4 regions of the Ensifer sp. Root558 genome follow, and region 1 is predicted to be linked to each of the others. Evidence: predicted binding sites of a transcription regulator. Region 1 holds the regulator's gene; each other region holds the start of a gene.
What was found. The regulator PhoB, encoded in region 1, activates phosphate uptake and scavenging genes when phosphate is short. The targets are predictions, from matches to a motif close to TGTCATNNANCTGTCAT.
Positions count from the first base shown of each region.

Region 2: a site for PhoB is predicted at 1,566-1,582, ahead of ASD63_RS25550 (alkaline phosphatase). Genes of this name have one in related genera too.
Region 3: a site for PhoB is predicted at 1,312-1,328, ahead of ASD63_RS21240 (PhoX family phosphatase). Genes of this name have one in related genera too.
Region 4: a site for PhoB is predicted at 1,490-1,506, ahead of ASD63_RS24670 (NAD-glutamate dehydrogenase). Genes of this name have one in related genera too.

Region 1 is NZ_LMGC01000012.1:457,232-460,349, reverse strand. Features, by position in the region: gene ASD63_RS15580 (GcrA family cell cycle regulator) at 317-838, shown strand; gene phoB (phosphate regulon transcriptional regulator PhoB) at 908-1,591, opposite strand; gene phoU (phosphate signaling complex protein PhoU) at 1,794-2,507, opposite strand; gene pstB (phosphate ABC transporter ATP-binding protein PstB) at 2,558-3,118, opposite strand, start outside.
Region 2 is NZ_LMGC01000033.1:331,469-334,586, reverse strand. Features, by position in the region: gene ASD63_RS25550 (alkaline phosphatase) at 1-1,500, opposite strand, end outside; gene ASD63_RS25545 (amidase) at 1,764-3,074, shown strand.
Region 3 is NZ_LMGC01000023.1:289,506-292,623, reverse strand. Features, by position in the region: gene ASD63_RS21240 (PhoX family phosphatase) at 1-1,236, opposite strand, end outside; gene ASD63_RS21235 (DUF2339 domain-containing protein) at 1,432-3,118, shown strand, end outside.
Region 4 is NZ_LMGC01000033.1:141,265-144,382, reverse strand. Features, by position in the region: gene ASD63_RS24680 (carbonic anhydrase) at 1-435, opposite strand, end outside; gene pdxY (pyridoxal kinase PdxY) at 565-1,446, opposite strand; gene ASD63_RS24670 (NAD-glutamate dehydrogenase) at 1,732-3,118, shown strand, end outside.

The DNA of each region.
Region 1 (3,118 bases):
GCGCTGCAATGTCAACAAAACCAAGCCTTGCAGCGCAACATCAAGGGTCGATTCCTGGCAGCAGAAAAATCGTCCGGGAGGGCTTGCAAAAATGCAACGCTGGCCGAGCAAGTTGGGGAAAACTACGAAATCGATTCGGCCTGATTCCCGGGACTCTTGCCACAGAGTCCAGCGGTCAGTACGTTAACATTCAATTACTAGACGCATGCGGCGGACCTAGTCACCAAAAGAGTTATCGCGTTTGCAACCCCGGGGTTTAGCCGGGGTGCGGTGAGGGATTCTGCCATCCCCAACGCTGAGAACGGAGAGTGCAGAAATGAACTGGACTGACGAGCGGGTGGAGAAACTGAAGAAGCTTTGGTCCGAGGGCCTGAGCGCAAGCCAGATCGCGGCACAGCTCGGCGGCGTCAGCCGTAACGCTGTCATCGGCAAGGTTCACCGCCTGAGCCTGCCAGGTCGCGCCAAGGCCGGCGGCAGCACCACGACGGCAGCCCGTCCGAAGCGCCCGACTTCGGCACCGCGCGCACCGAACTACGCTTCGCGCGTTTCGACCCGCCCGGTTGCACGCGCGGCCGGCGCTGTCGTTCTCAAGGAAGAAATCGAAGTCGATCTCGTTGCCGAGCAGGATTTCAGCACCCGCACCGACGTTGTCGTGCCGATGTCGCGCCGCCTCGAGCTGACCCAGCTCACCGAGCGCACCTGCAAGTGGCCGATCGGCGACCCGCTGAAGGAAGAGTTTCACTTCTGCGGCAACGATTCCCCGGAAGCCTCGCCTTACTGCACCTTCCATGCTCGGCTGGCCTACCAGCCGTCGGGGGAGCGCCGCAGGGCTCGCTAAGAAGCTGGACCGCATTGATAAAGGAAGGGGCCGATCGGCCCCTTTTTTTGTTGGCGACTTTCAGACCGCTCAGCTTTCGAGCGAATAGCCGGCGCCGCGAACGGTGCGGATGACGTCGGGCATGTTCGAGAAGTTCAGAGCCTTGCGCAGACGACCGACATGCACGTCGACGGTGCGCTCGTCGACATAGATGTCATGCCCCCAGACGCCATCCAGAAGCTGCGAGCGAGAGAAGACGCGGCCCGGCGAGGACATGAGGAACTCCAGAAGACGGAACTCGGTCGGGCCGAGGCGCACTTCGCGGCTGCGGCGATGAACGCGGTGGGTCTCGCGGTCGAGTTCGATGTCGCCGCAGCGAAGCAGCGTCGAGAGCACCTCGGGCTTTGCCCGGCGCAGCATCGCCTTGACGCGCGCCATCAGCTCCGGCGTCGAGAAGGGCTTGACCACGTAGTCGTCGGCACCCGTCGCCAGACCCCGGACGCGCTCGCTTTCCTCGCCTCGCGCCGTCAGCATGATGATCGGCAGACGTTCGGTCTCCGGACGCTGGCGCAGCCGACGGCAAAGTTCAATGCCGGAAACACCGGGCAGCATCCAGTCGAGGATAAGCAGGTCGGGCAGCCGCTCCTGAAGCCGGATCTCCGCCTCGTCGCCCCGCAGGATCGTATCGACGTCGAAGCCCTCGGCTTCCAGATTGTAACGCAGCAGAACGCTCAGCGCCTCTTCGTCTTCGACTACGGCGATTTTTGGCAACATCAGGTAACGTCTCCTTACCGCGGGCGGCCTTTGGGCTCATCGGCCCGGCCGGCGCTCAGACACTCTAAATCTGGAGCACATCCGCCGTTTTCAAAGGCGGGGCGAAAACCGCATGCTTCAGATACAGGAATTCGGGGCCGCGACCGAAGCCGCGACCGGATCAGATTTCAAAGGGCATGCATGCTTACGGCGCGCTTGGCGCTCAGTCGTTGACCGAGCCCAGCGTCGACGTGGTGTCATCCTTCGGACGCTCGCCTTCCGGCTGAGCACCCGTCGCCATGTAATAGATCGTCTCAGCGATATTGGTCGCGTGGTCGCCGATGCGCTCGATGTTCTTGGCGCAGAACAGAAGATGCGTGCAGGGCGTGATGTTGCGCGGATCTTCCATCATGTAGGTCAAGAGCTCACGGAACAGCGAGGTGTAGATCGCGTCGATCTCTTCGTCACGCTCGCGGATGCTGTTGGCCTTTTCCGGCGAGCGCGAGGCGTAGACGTCGAGCACTTCCTTGAGCTGGACGAGAGCGAGCTCTGCCAGATGCTCGAGGCCACGGGCGAGCTTGCGCGGAATGCCGGAGCCGGCGACCGCGATCACGCGCTTGGCGGTGTTCTTGCCGAGGTCGCCGACGCGTTCCAGATCGGAGGCGATGCGGATCGACCCCATGATCTCACGCAGGTCGGCGGCGACCGGCTGACGCTTGGCGATCGTGACGATCGCCTTCTCACCGATCTGGCGCTCGGCGTCGTCGAGGACGGTGTCGTCCGAGATCACCTTCTGTGCGAGAGCCAGATCGGAGTTGACCAGCGCGCGAACGGACTCGGCGACCATCTGTTCGGCGAGGCCGCCCATCTCCGAGATGCGGCGCGTCAGGTACTTCAGTTCTTCGTCATAGGCGGACATGATATGCATGGACATGATCGTCGATCCTTACGGGCGCTTTGCAGTTACTGTTGCAGCCTTATGCGGCCTCAGCCGAAGCGGCCCATGATGTAATCCTGGGTGCGCTGGTCATCCGGATTGGTGAACATCTTGTCGGTGTCGTTCTCCTCGACGAGATTGCCGAGGTGGAACATGGCGGTGCGCTGCGAAACGCGGGCGGCCTGCTGCATCGAGTGGGTCACGATGACGATCGTGAAGTTCGTGCGCAGCTCGTGGATCAGTTCCTCGACCTTGGCCGTCGCGATCGGATCGAGAGCCGAGCACGGCTCGTCCATGAGGATGACTTCCGGGCTCACGGCGACGGCACGCGCGATGCAGAGACGCTGCTGCTGACCACCGGAAAGGCCGGTGCCGGGCTCCTGCAGACGATCCTTTACCTCGTTCCACAGACCGGCCTTCTGCAGGCTGGTCTCGACCACCTCGTCAAAGTCGGCCTTGGTGCGGGCAAGTCCGTGAATCCGCGGGCCGTAGGCGACGTTGTCGTAGATCGACTTCGGGAACGGGTTCGGCTTCTGGAAGACCATGCCGACGCGGGCGCGCAGTTCGACGACGTCGATCGTCGGGTCGTAGATGTCGTCCTCGTCGAGCGT
Region 2 (3,118 bases), on a different contig from region 1:
CACCGTCATCTGCTGCGTCTGGCCGTTGATATCGACGATGCCGAAAAACTGCAGACCAGCTGATGGCGGCAGGTTCTGGTCGATGCCGCCGCCGGATGCCTTGATGAAGCGAACCTCCGGCCCGAAGGTCATGTCGAGGTCCTTCGGCCCATAGGTGCCGGAATGCAGTGGACCGGACACGAACTCCCAGAACGGCGTGAAATCCTTGAATGCGCCGCGCCCCGGATCGTAGTGATGCGCGGCGGTGTAGTGCACGTCCGCCGTCAGCCAGACGAGGTTGTCGATGCCGTTGTCGCGGACGAAGCGCAGGAGATCGGCAAATTCGCGTTCGCGCCCCGCGGGCGGACCGTTGTCGCCGTTGGCGATCGCGTCCGAGCCGCGCCGGTTGGTGTAATCGTCCCAGACGACGAGACCGATCGGCATGTCGCAGGCGATCACCTTCCAGGTGGCCCGCGAGGCAGCAAGTTCGCGCTTAAGCCAGTCGACCTGCCGCCAGCCGAACAGGGCGCCGCCGCCGTCTTCTCCCTGGTTGGCGCCGCGATAGGATCTGAGGTCAACGAAGAACACGTCGAGCAACGGACCATAGCCGATCTTGCGGAAGATGCGGCCGGGCTGCGTTGCCGGCATGCGGATCGGCGTCATCTCGTTGAACGCCCGCGCCGCCCGCTCCGCATAGACGGCAACATCCTTTTCCGGATAGCGCGCGTCGTCGCGCAGGTCGGTCGAGGCCGACCAGTTGTTCAGCACCTCGTGGTCGTCCCATTGATAGAAAGTGGGGCACACGGCGTTGAGTTGCCGCACATGCTCGTCGAGCAGATTGTATTTCCATTGCCCGCGATATTCTTCCAGCGTCCGCGCCACGTCGCGCTTCTCATGCGTCACCACGCGGTTCTTCCAGACACCGCCATCACGTAGCGCTATCTCGTCAGGGATCGGGTTATCGGCATAGATCGTGTCACCGGAATGAATGAAGAAGTCCGGCTCGTGCTGGCGCATGGTCGAATAGGTCTTCATGCCGACATCATCAATGCCCCAGCCCTGCCCGGCCGTGTCGCCAGACCAGACGAAGCGGATCGAGCGCTTGCGCAAGGGCGCGGTGCGAAACCGGCCGGTGACCGGCGCGGAGACGCGGTTGACGTCGTAGAGATCCGTGGCGGTGAAGCGGTAGAAGATATCCTGGTCCGGCAGCAGCCCGTCGAGCGAACATTTGATCGCGCAATCCGTCTGCGGCGTCGCCGTCAGATCGGAAAGGCGAAGGGGGTTAGAGAAGCTCTCGGTGGTCGAGTATTCGACCGACACCTTCGACGGGCGATCCACCCGTGTCCAGATCATGCCGGAGGACGTATCGACATCGCCCGATTGCACGCCGTGAATGAATTCCGGCCGGCCGTAGCCGCGTGCATAAAAGGGTGTCGCAAGACCGGATGAGGCCACGAAGCCCGCGGCACCGGCGGAAAGCAGGAAAGAACGCCTCGAAAGCGTCTTGAGGATATCGGCCAAACAGACCTCCGATTCGGCAGCGCCACCGCGCGTGCCGGACCTTTGGTCATCTGGGTGTCAGCGACGTAACAGGCGCATGAAACTATTTGAACGGTTTGGCGACAGTTCGGTGAAGGCCGGAGCTGGCCGCGGCGACAATGGGACGATGGCAAACGCCGCCAATGCTGTTATCAAAGGCGATCAGCGTTGGCCTTGGTGAATCCGGGCAACGAACCCGCCTCCTGCCCCCGTTCGGTGGCCACACAAATCGACAGGTGATCATCGTGTCCCATGCCGCCAACGTCTCCGTCCGCGACCGCCTGGAACAGATCCTGAGCCGGCTCAACAATCGTCGGCACGAGGAAAAGGCTTTTGTCCGGCTCTACGAAGAGCGCGCGCGGAGCGAGGCAGACGCGGCCGACCACCGCCGGCGGGCGGGGGACAGCCTTGGGCCGCTCGACGGCAAGATCGTTTCAATCAAGGACCTGTTGGATATCGCCGGCGAACCGACGCTTGCCGGCTCCATCATCCGCCGCGACGCGCCGCCGGCCCAAAAAGACGCGCTCGTTGTCCAGCGGCTGCGTGCTGCCGGTGCGGTCATTATCGGCAAGACGCATATGACCGAATTCGCGTTTACGGCCGTCGGGCTCAATCCGCACTACCCCGTGCCCGGAAACGCCACAGACGAAAGCCTGATCCCCGGCGGTTCATCCTCGGGCGCTGGCGTGTCGGCAGCAGAAGGCACCTGTGACATTGCCATCGGTTCAGATACCGGTGGCTCGATCCGCATCCCCGCGGCGCTGAACGGCATCGTCGGCTTCAAGCCGACGGCGAACCGCATCCCGCTCGATGGCGCCTTTCCGCTCTCGCCGGTTCTGGATTCGCTCGGACCGCTCGCCCGGACCGCGGCCGATTGTGCAGCGACCGATGCTGTGATGGCCGGCGAGCAGCCAAGGCCGCTTGTCGCCCGTCCTGTCGCAGATCTTCGTATCGGCATCCCCCGTGGCAGGCTGTTTGAAGACCTCTCCCCCGAAGTCGCCGACGCCTTTGCGGCAAGCCTCGACCGACTGGCCAAAGCGGGTGCCAAGATCGTCGACTGCACCATCGATGACTTGATCGAGAAGCTCGGCCAAGCGACGCGGATCGGCTCGATTGCGGGCCTGGAGGCAAGCCGTATCCACGCCGGATGGCTGGGTGATGCGGCCGTCCCAGTCGACGAAAGGGTCAAGTTCTCGCTTCGCCGCCGCCTTTTGGTGCCCGACGCGACGATCTCGGCCCTGCTGCAAACCCGGCATGCGCTCGCTGCCGCCATGGACGAGCGGCTCTCGCCCTACGATCTCATCGCACTGCCGACGACGCCGATTGCGGCCGTGTCCATCGCAAGCGTCGACACCGACGCGGCGGAATACGACCGCGTGGAGAGCCTGCTGCTGCGCAACTGCCAGGTCGCCAACCAGTTCGATCTCGCCGCTATCACCCTGCCGATGCCGGGCCTTGTGCGGCCGGCCGGACTGATGCTGGTTGGGAGAAACGGAACCGATGCGACCGTACTGGCGTCAGCCCTTTCAGCCGAGGCGCTGCTTCAGGAAGCTTGAACGGCGCGCCCGATGGTCATCGAATGAAACACCAGCCTGCAAGC
Region 3 (3,118 bases), on a different contig from region 1:
GCCCTCGTCGAAGAGGTCCATGTTGGCGGCGCGATCGTCAGGGTTGAAAGTGCCCTTGGTCACGAACTTGTAGACATAGTCGTAGCGCTCGTCGTCGCCGGAATAGAGCACGACGCGGCCGTCCTTGTTGACGATCGATTCGCAGCCTTCGTGCTTGAAACGGCCGAGGGCTGTGCGCTTCTTCGGCACCGACGTCGGATCAAGCGCGTCGACCTCGACGATCCAGCCGAAGCGATTGGCTTCGTTCGGCTCTTTGGAGACGTCGAAACGGTCGTAGAAGGACGCCCATTCATACTGGCCGCCCGGTGCGCCCAGCCGCTTCAGCTGCTTGTATTCCGGATGGTTCTCGGCAATCTCGCCGCCGAAATAGCCGTTGAAGTTTTCTTCGGCCATCATGTAGGTGCCCCAGGCGGTGACGCCGCCGGCGCAGTTGTTGAGCGTGCCGAACACCTTTTTGCCGGTCGGGTCGGACGGCGTCTTCAGGCGGTCGTGACCGGCGGCCGGGCCGGTGATCTGCATCTCGGTGTTGACGGTGATGCGACGGTTGTTCTTGCCGTCGAGAACCGGCTGCCACTTGCCGTCGACCTTGCGGATCTCGATGATCGTGCCGCCATGTGCGGCCATCTCGATGTCGACCAGCTCCTTGCTGTATTCGCCGAGAACGACCTTCTCTTCCTCGACTTCCTTGCCGTCCTTCGTCACCTTTTCCTTCACGACGCTGGCGAAGGCCGGGAACATCAGTTCGGCATTGGTGTATTCGTGGTTGACGACGAGCAGGCCGTGGTCGGCGCTGCCGTCGAGCGGGATGAAGCCAACATAGTCGTTGTTGTAGCCGAACAGCTTTTCCTGGGCAGCGGCCGTCTGGTTCTTCGGGTCGAACTCCGGGCTGTCGGCGAAGATCTTGTCGCCCCAGCGAAGCAGGACGTCGGCATCGTAACCTTCGGCGACCTGGTGCTTTTCGTCGACGCCGGCTTCGATCTCGGTAAAGTCGAAGCGCGAACCGTCCTCGGCGCGTGCCTCTTCGGCGGTCAGGAGAGCGAGCGGGCTGACGGTGGTCGAGATCGCGGCAACTGCCAGCGAGCCGCCGATGAACGACCGGCGCGAGAAGCGGCGGTGGATGATGTCGCCCATTGTCGGATTGGCGGAACAGTTGTGGCCGACGTCTTCCAGCTCTTCCCTGCGTTCCGTCAGCGTCTTGAATTCGGTCTCTTCCGTCTGGCCGAGATGCTTGTCCATGATCGGGTCTCCTGGTTGAACGATGGAAACCACCGCGCAAGGCAGCGGTGTTCATCCGCCTGTACCAGCTGCCCCATGACAGTTCTGCGACATTTCCGTGAAGAGATTACAGCGCTCGGCCGTCTATAGATTTGGCGCTTGCATAAAAGTCTGTATGGTTGCGCGCGCCGGCGATTGCGACTGCCAGGGGAAAGTATGTTCGAACTTATTGCTTTAGCTGCCTTTATTCTGGCCCTGTCCGCCTATCTCGGCAACCGAAGGACGACCGAGCGTCTTGGTGCCGAACTCGCCGCCCTCAAGGCGGAGGTCGTGGCGCTGAGGGCCGCTCCGGGCGGAGGCGCCCCGGCTGAAACGGCGACCGAGGCGTTTGCGGCTGCGGACGAGTTGCCGGCCATGTCGGAGACGCCGGAGCCAGAGACGCTGGACGATGCCGCTGCCGCCTTCTCGGCCAGTGCGCGCGAGGGCGCGCGGATTTTCGGCGATGCGGAAGGAGCCGCGGCCAAAATCGAGGGCGAGGAGACGATCGCTGCCAGCACGGAAGCACCGCAGCCGGTCGCAACCGTACCCCGTCAGACCGAAAGCCTGGAAAGTCGCCTCGGCGCCCGTTGGGCCGTCTGGGTTGGCGGCATCGCGTTGGCGCTCGGCGGCGTCTTCATGGTCAAGTATTCAATCGATGCCGGGCTGTTGAGCCCGGCGGTTCGCCTGACGCTTGCTGCCTTGTTCGGCCTCCTGCTGATGGCGGCGGGCGAGGTCATCCGTCGGCGCGCGGTGCCCGTGATCGCCAACGAATTCCAGAACGCCATGATCCCCGGCATCCTGACGGCGGCCGGTGCCGTCACCCTCTTCGGGGTCGCCTATGCCGCCTATGGCATCTACGACTATATCGGCACGGGCACGGCCTTCGTTCTCCTGGCGGCGATTTCGCTCGCCACTGTTGGTCTGTCGCTGCTGCATGGGCAGGCGCTCGCTGGCCTCGGCCTGCTTGCCTCGCTGATCACGCCGGCGCTGGTTTCGAGCAACGAACCGCGCCCCTGGGTTCTTTTCGGCTTCCTCGCGATCGTTTGGCTCGCGACCCTGCTTGCATCGCGGCTGCGCCGATGGACCGTAGTGCCGACGCTTGCCAATGTTGGCATAGGGCTCTGGGGCCTTGCCTATGTCGCTGCGGCATCGCCCTTCGAAGCACGGCCGGTCGCTTTCGTCCTACTTGTGATGATCGCCGGCATCGGACTTATCTGGCCTGCCGCCATCGAACGGGAGCCAGTGGCAGAAGCGCGCGAAGTGCGTGATGCGACTGAAGGGTCCGAAATGCTGGAGCCGACCGAAGCGACAACCCGACCCCGGGCCGTCGTCGGGCCATGGGAACGCCTGTTCGTTCCACCGCACGCGGCAATCTCCATTTCGGCCGCGATCGTCGTCACCATGCTTGCGCTCCTCCTCATCAGCCCGGCAGTCTATGCGGTCCGCTTTCCGGTGGCGGAGTTTGCAGTTGTCGTTGCGGCGCTGGCGGCGTTGGGCGCCTGGCGGACAACGGCAGTCTATCCCGCCGTGCTTTCAGCGGTCGGCGCTGTTGCTGGCGTCTGGAGCCTGACGGCGCTGAGCGGCGTGCTCGCCTATCTCGATCCCTCGCTGGCCGACGCTCTTCCGGCAGTCGTCCTGCCCGGGCGCACCGCGATGATCACCGCAATGCTGCTTGCGACGCTGTTCGTCGCACTCGGCGGTTTCGTGCTGTCGCGCCGGCTCGTCGCCCATCCGCAATATTCGACACTCTGGGCGGGCATCGCCGCGGTCGTTCCGGTCGCGCTCGTCGCGATGTCGTTCCTGATGACCGGCAACTATTCCTTCGACCTGCCGCACGGCCTGTTCTCACTCGTCGCCGGGGCGG
Region 4 (3,118 bases), on a different contig from region 1:
CTGCTCAGCCGCGGGCCTCAGCAGATGCATCCAGCGACCGATGAAATCGCCCGGTGACAGAGGCTCCGCATCGGGATCGAGTGCCGCTTTGATACCACCGCAGCGGCCATGGCCCATGACGACGATGTCGCTGACGCGCAGTGACTGCACGGCGAACTCGAGGGCTGCCGAAGTGGAGTGGTAGTGACCATCCGGCTCGTAGGGCGGCATGAGATTGGCGACGTTGCGCACGACGAAGAGTTCGCCCGGGCCGCTGTCGAAGATCGTTTCCGGCGCAGCGCGCGAGTCGCAACAGGCAATCACCATCGTCTTCGGCTTTTGACCGGTTTCCGCCAGCGCCTTGTAGCGTTTCTGCTGCTCGCTGAAGCGACCGTTCATGAAGTTGTGGTAGCCGTTCAGAAGATAGTCCGGAAAACGCTGCTGCTGCTTGTCCATCGATTGCTCCGCTCGTGCTTCAAGGCGGCATGGCCGGCTTTCGCCCACCTGCGCCTCCGTCATGAAAATGATCGCGATCTAAAATTCAATCCACGATGCCATAGGGGTGGCGGTCCGTGAACAGCTTCTTCACTTGCGCCGCATCTGATTCGGATGAACCAGTCGGCGCATCTGCACCATCGCCATTGGCGTCGATAGGCTCGACGCGTCCTGCTCGATGGTCAGTTCATCCGCGCCGCGCTTGACGCTCCGCGCGATGATCTCAAATACGCTCGCAGTCGCCATCTGCAAGGCACGTTCCTCTGAAAGTCCTTCAAGGATCCGGGCGAGAAACACCGCCGCCAACAGGTCGCCCGTACCATTCGGCGGGTTTTCGACCAAACGATGTTCGGCAAGCAGGGCGTGGTTGCCCGAGAGAAAGAGATTACCGGTCCCGCCGCTCATCATCGGCACGGCAGACGTCACCAAGACGCGGGCCGGACCGAGGCCGAGCGCTGCGTCAAGGATCGCCGTGTTCGTCTCCAACGTCGCCCCGGCAAGCCAGGCAAGCTCGTAACGGTTCGGGGTCGCGAGATTTGCAAGCGGCAGCAACCGGTCGCGAATGGCAACCGCCGTGACTTCCGGCACATAGAGACCGCCAGCATCGCCGATCACGGGGTCGCAGGCGTAGATCAGTTTGGGATTGCGCTCCTTCAGCGCCGTCACCAGCCGGGCCACGCTTTCGGCCTGTCCGGCCGAGCCGAGGTAGCCCGAAAGCACGGCACGCACCTCTCCGGCCCAGGGTGCTGCCATGAGGTCATCGATCACCGACCCGAAATCCTGATCGGAAATGGTGACCCGCGTCGAGCGGCCGTGGCCCGGATGCCAGGGGAGGATGACGGTCGGGAGGGCCCAGACTGGATGCCCCAGAGTTTCAAGCGCGAAGACCACGGCCCTGTTGCCCACCTTGCCGCGCACGACATGGCTAGAGATGACGATGACGGCGCCGGGCAGGGAAGGCATTTCGGGCATCGACCAGTCCAATCCTACGATCTCGAAACTCTGTTCACCCGACTGTCACCCCCCTGTCAACAGCCGATGGCAGATAGGCTCCGGAGAAGCCTCTGGCGTTTTCGTGCTTTTTCTTCGATTTTCGAGCAATTTTCGCGAAATTACCTTCGATTTAAATGGATTTAAGCTGTTTTCACGTGAAATTCTCCGATTTTGGGCTCGATTTTGCCGAAATCAGCGTAAAAAGCGGTCGCCATTAGCCATGGTTCTGATAGGGTTTGGCCTATCATGAATGGGAGAGACTTCATGGGCGTGAAATACAATCCGAAGCGGGACAGACACATCGACGCAGCGAAGGCGGCCGCCATCAAACTGGGCGTCGAGGCGCTGGCGCCGGAGATCCTCTTCGGTGGGGCCAGCAACGATGACCTCGATCTCTATTCGGCGGACATGCTGGCGCTGACGGCCGCCCATGCCTATCAGGAACTCGCCCGCTGGGATGGCGGCAAGCCGCAGGTTTCCGTCGAATCCGTCGCCGGTGTAGCACCTGGCGGCACCGAGGTGTCGATCATCGCGGTCACCGAACGCAACATGCCGTTCCTCTATGATTCGGTCATGGGGGAAATCACCAGCACGCACCGTGACATTCACCTCGCGATCCACCCCATCCTGGTCAAGGAACCGGGCAAGCCGGCAAAGCTCTTCGATCCCGAAGAGGAAAGCGATCCGTCGCACCGCGTCAGCCATATCCAGATCCATCTGACGAAGCTCGCGCCGGTCGAGGCCGAACAGCTCAGCAACCGCATTCGCGACGTGCTGGAGCAGGTGCACCAGGCTGTGCACGACTGGCCAGCGATGACCGCGCTGCTCGATCATGCGATGCAGGAGCTGGAGGCCTATAACGCCTCGCGCAAGAAGAGCGACCGCGACGAGGCGCTCGCCTTCCTCCGCTGGCTGCGTGACAACAACTTCACCTTCCTCGGCATGCGCGAATACACCTATTCCGGCAAGGGCGGAAAGGCGATGGTCGAGCGCGGCAAGGGCAGGGGCCTCGGCATGCTCTCCAATCCCGATGTGCGCGTGCTGCGCCAGGGCAAGGACGCGGTGCTGACTACGCCTGAAATTCTCGCCTTCCTCGAAAGCCCGGATTTCCTGATCGTCACCAAGGCCAACGTCAAATCGGTCGTCCATCGCCGCGCCTATATGGATTATATCGGTGTCAAGCGCTTCGACGCCGACGGCAATGTCGCCGGAGAACTGCGCATCGTCGGCCTCTTCACCTCCTCGGCCTATACCCGCCAGGCGGCCGAGATCCCGCTGCTGCGCCACAAGATCGAAAAGATCGTCGATCACTTCGGCTACGATCCGCAGAGCCATTCCGGCAAGATGCTCGACAACACGCTCGAATCCTATCCGCGCGACGATCTCTTCCAGATCGATGTCGGCCTGCTCGCCGCTTTCTGCGAACAGATCAACGAACTCGGCGACCGGCCGCGCATCCGCGTGCTGCCACGCATCGACCATTTCGACCGCTTCGTCTCGGTGATCGTCTTCGTGCCGCGCGAACAGTACGATTCGGATGTGCGCGAAAAGATCGGCGACTACCTGAAGACGGTCTATGACGGTCGCGTCTCCGCCTACTACCCGGCCTTCCCGGAAGGGGGCCTTGCCCGCGTCCACTTCATCATCGGCC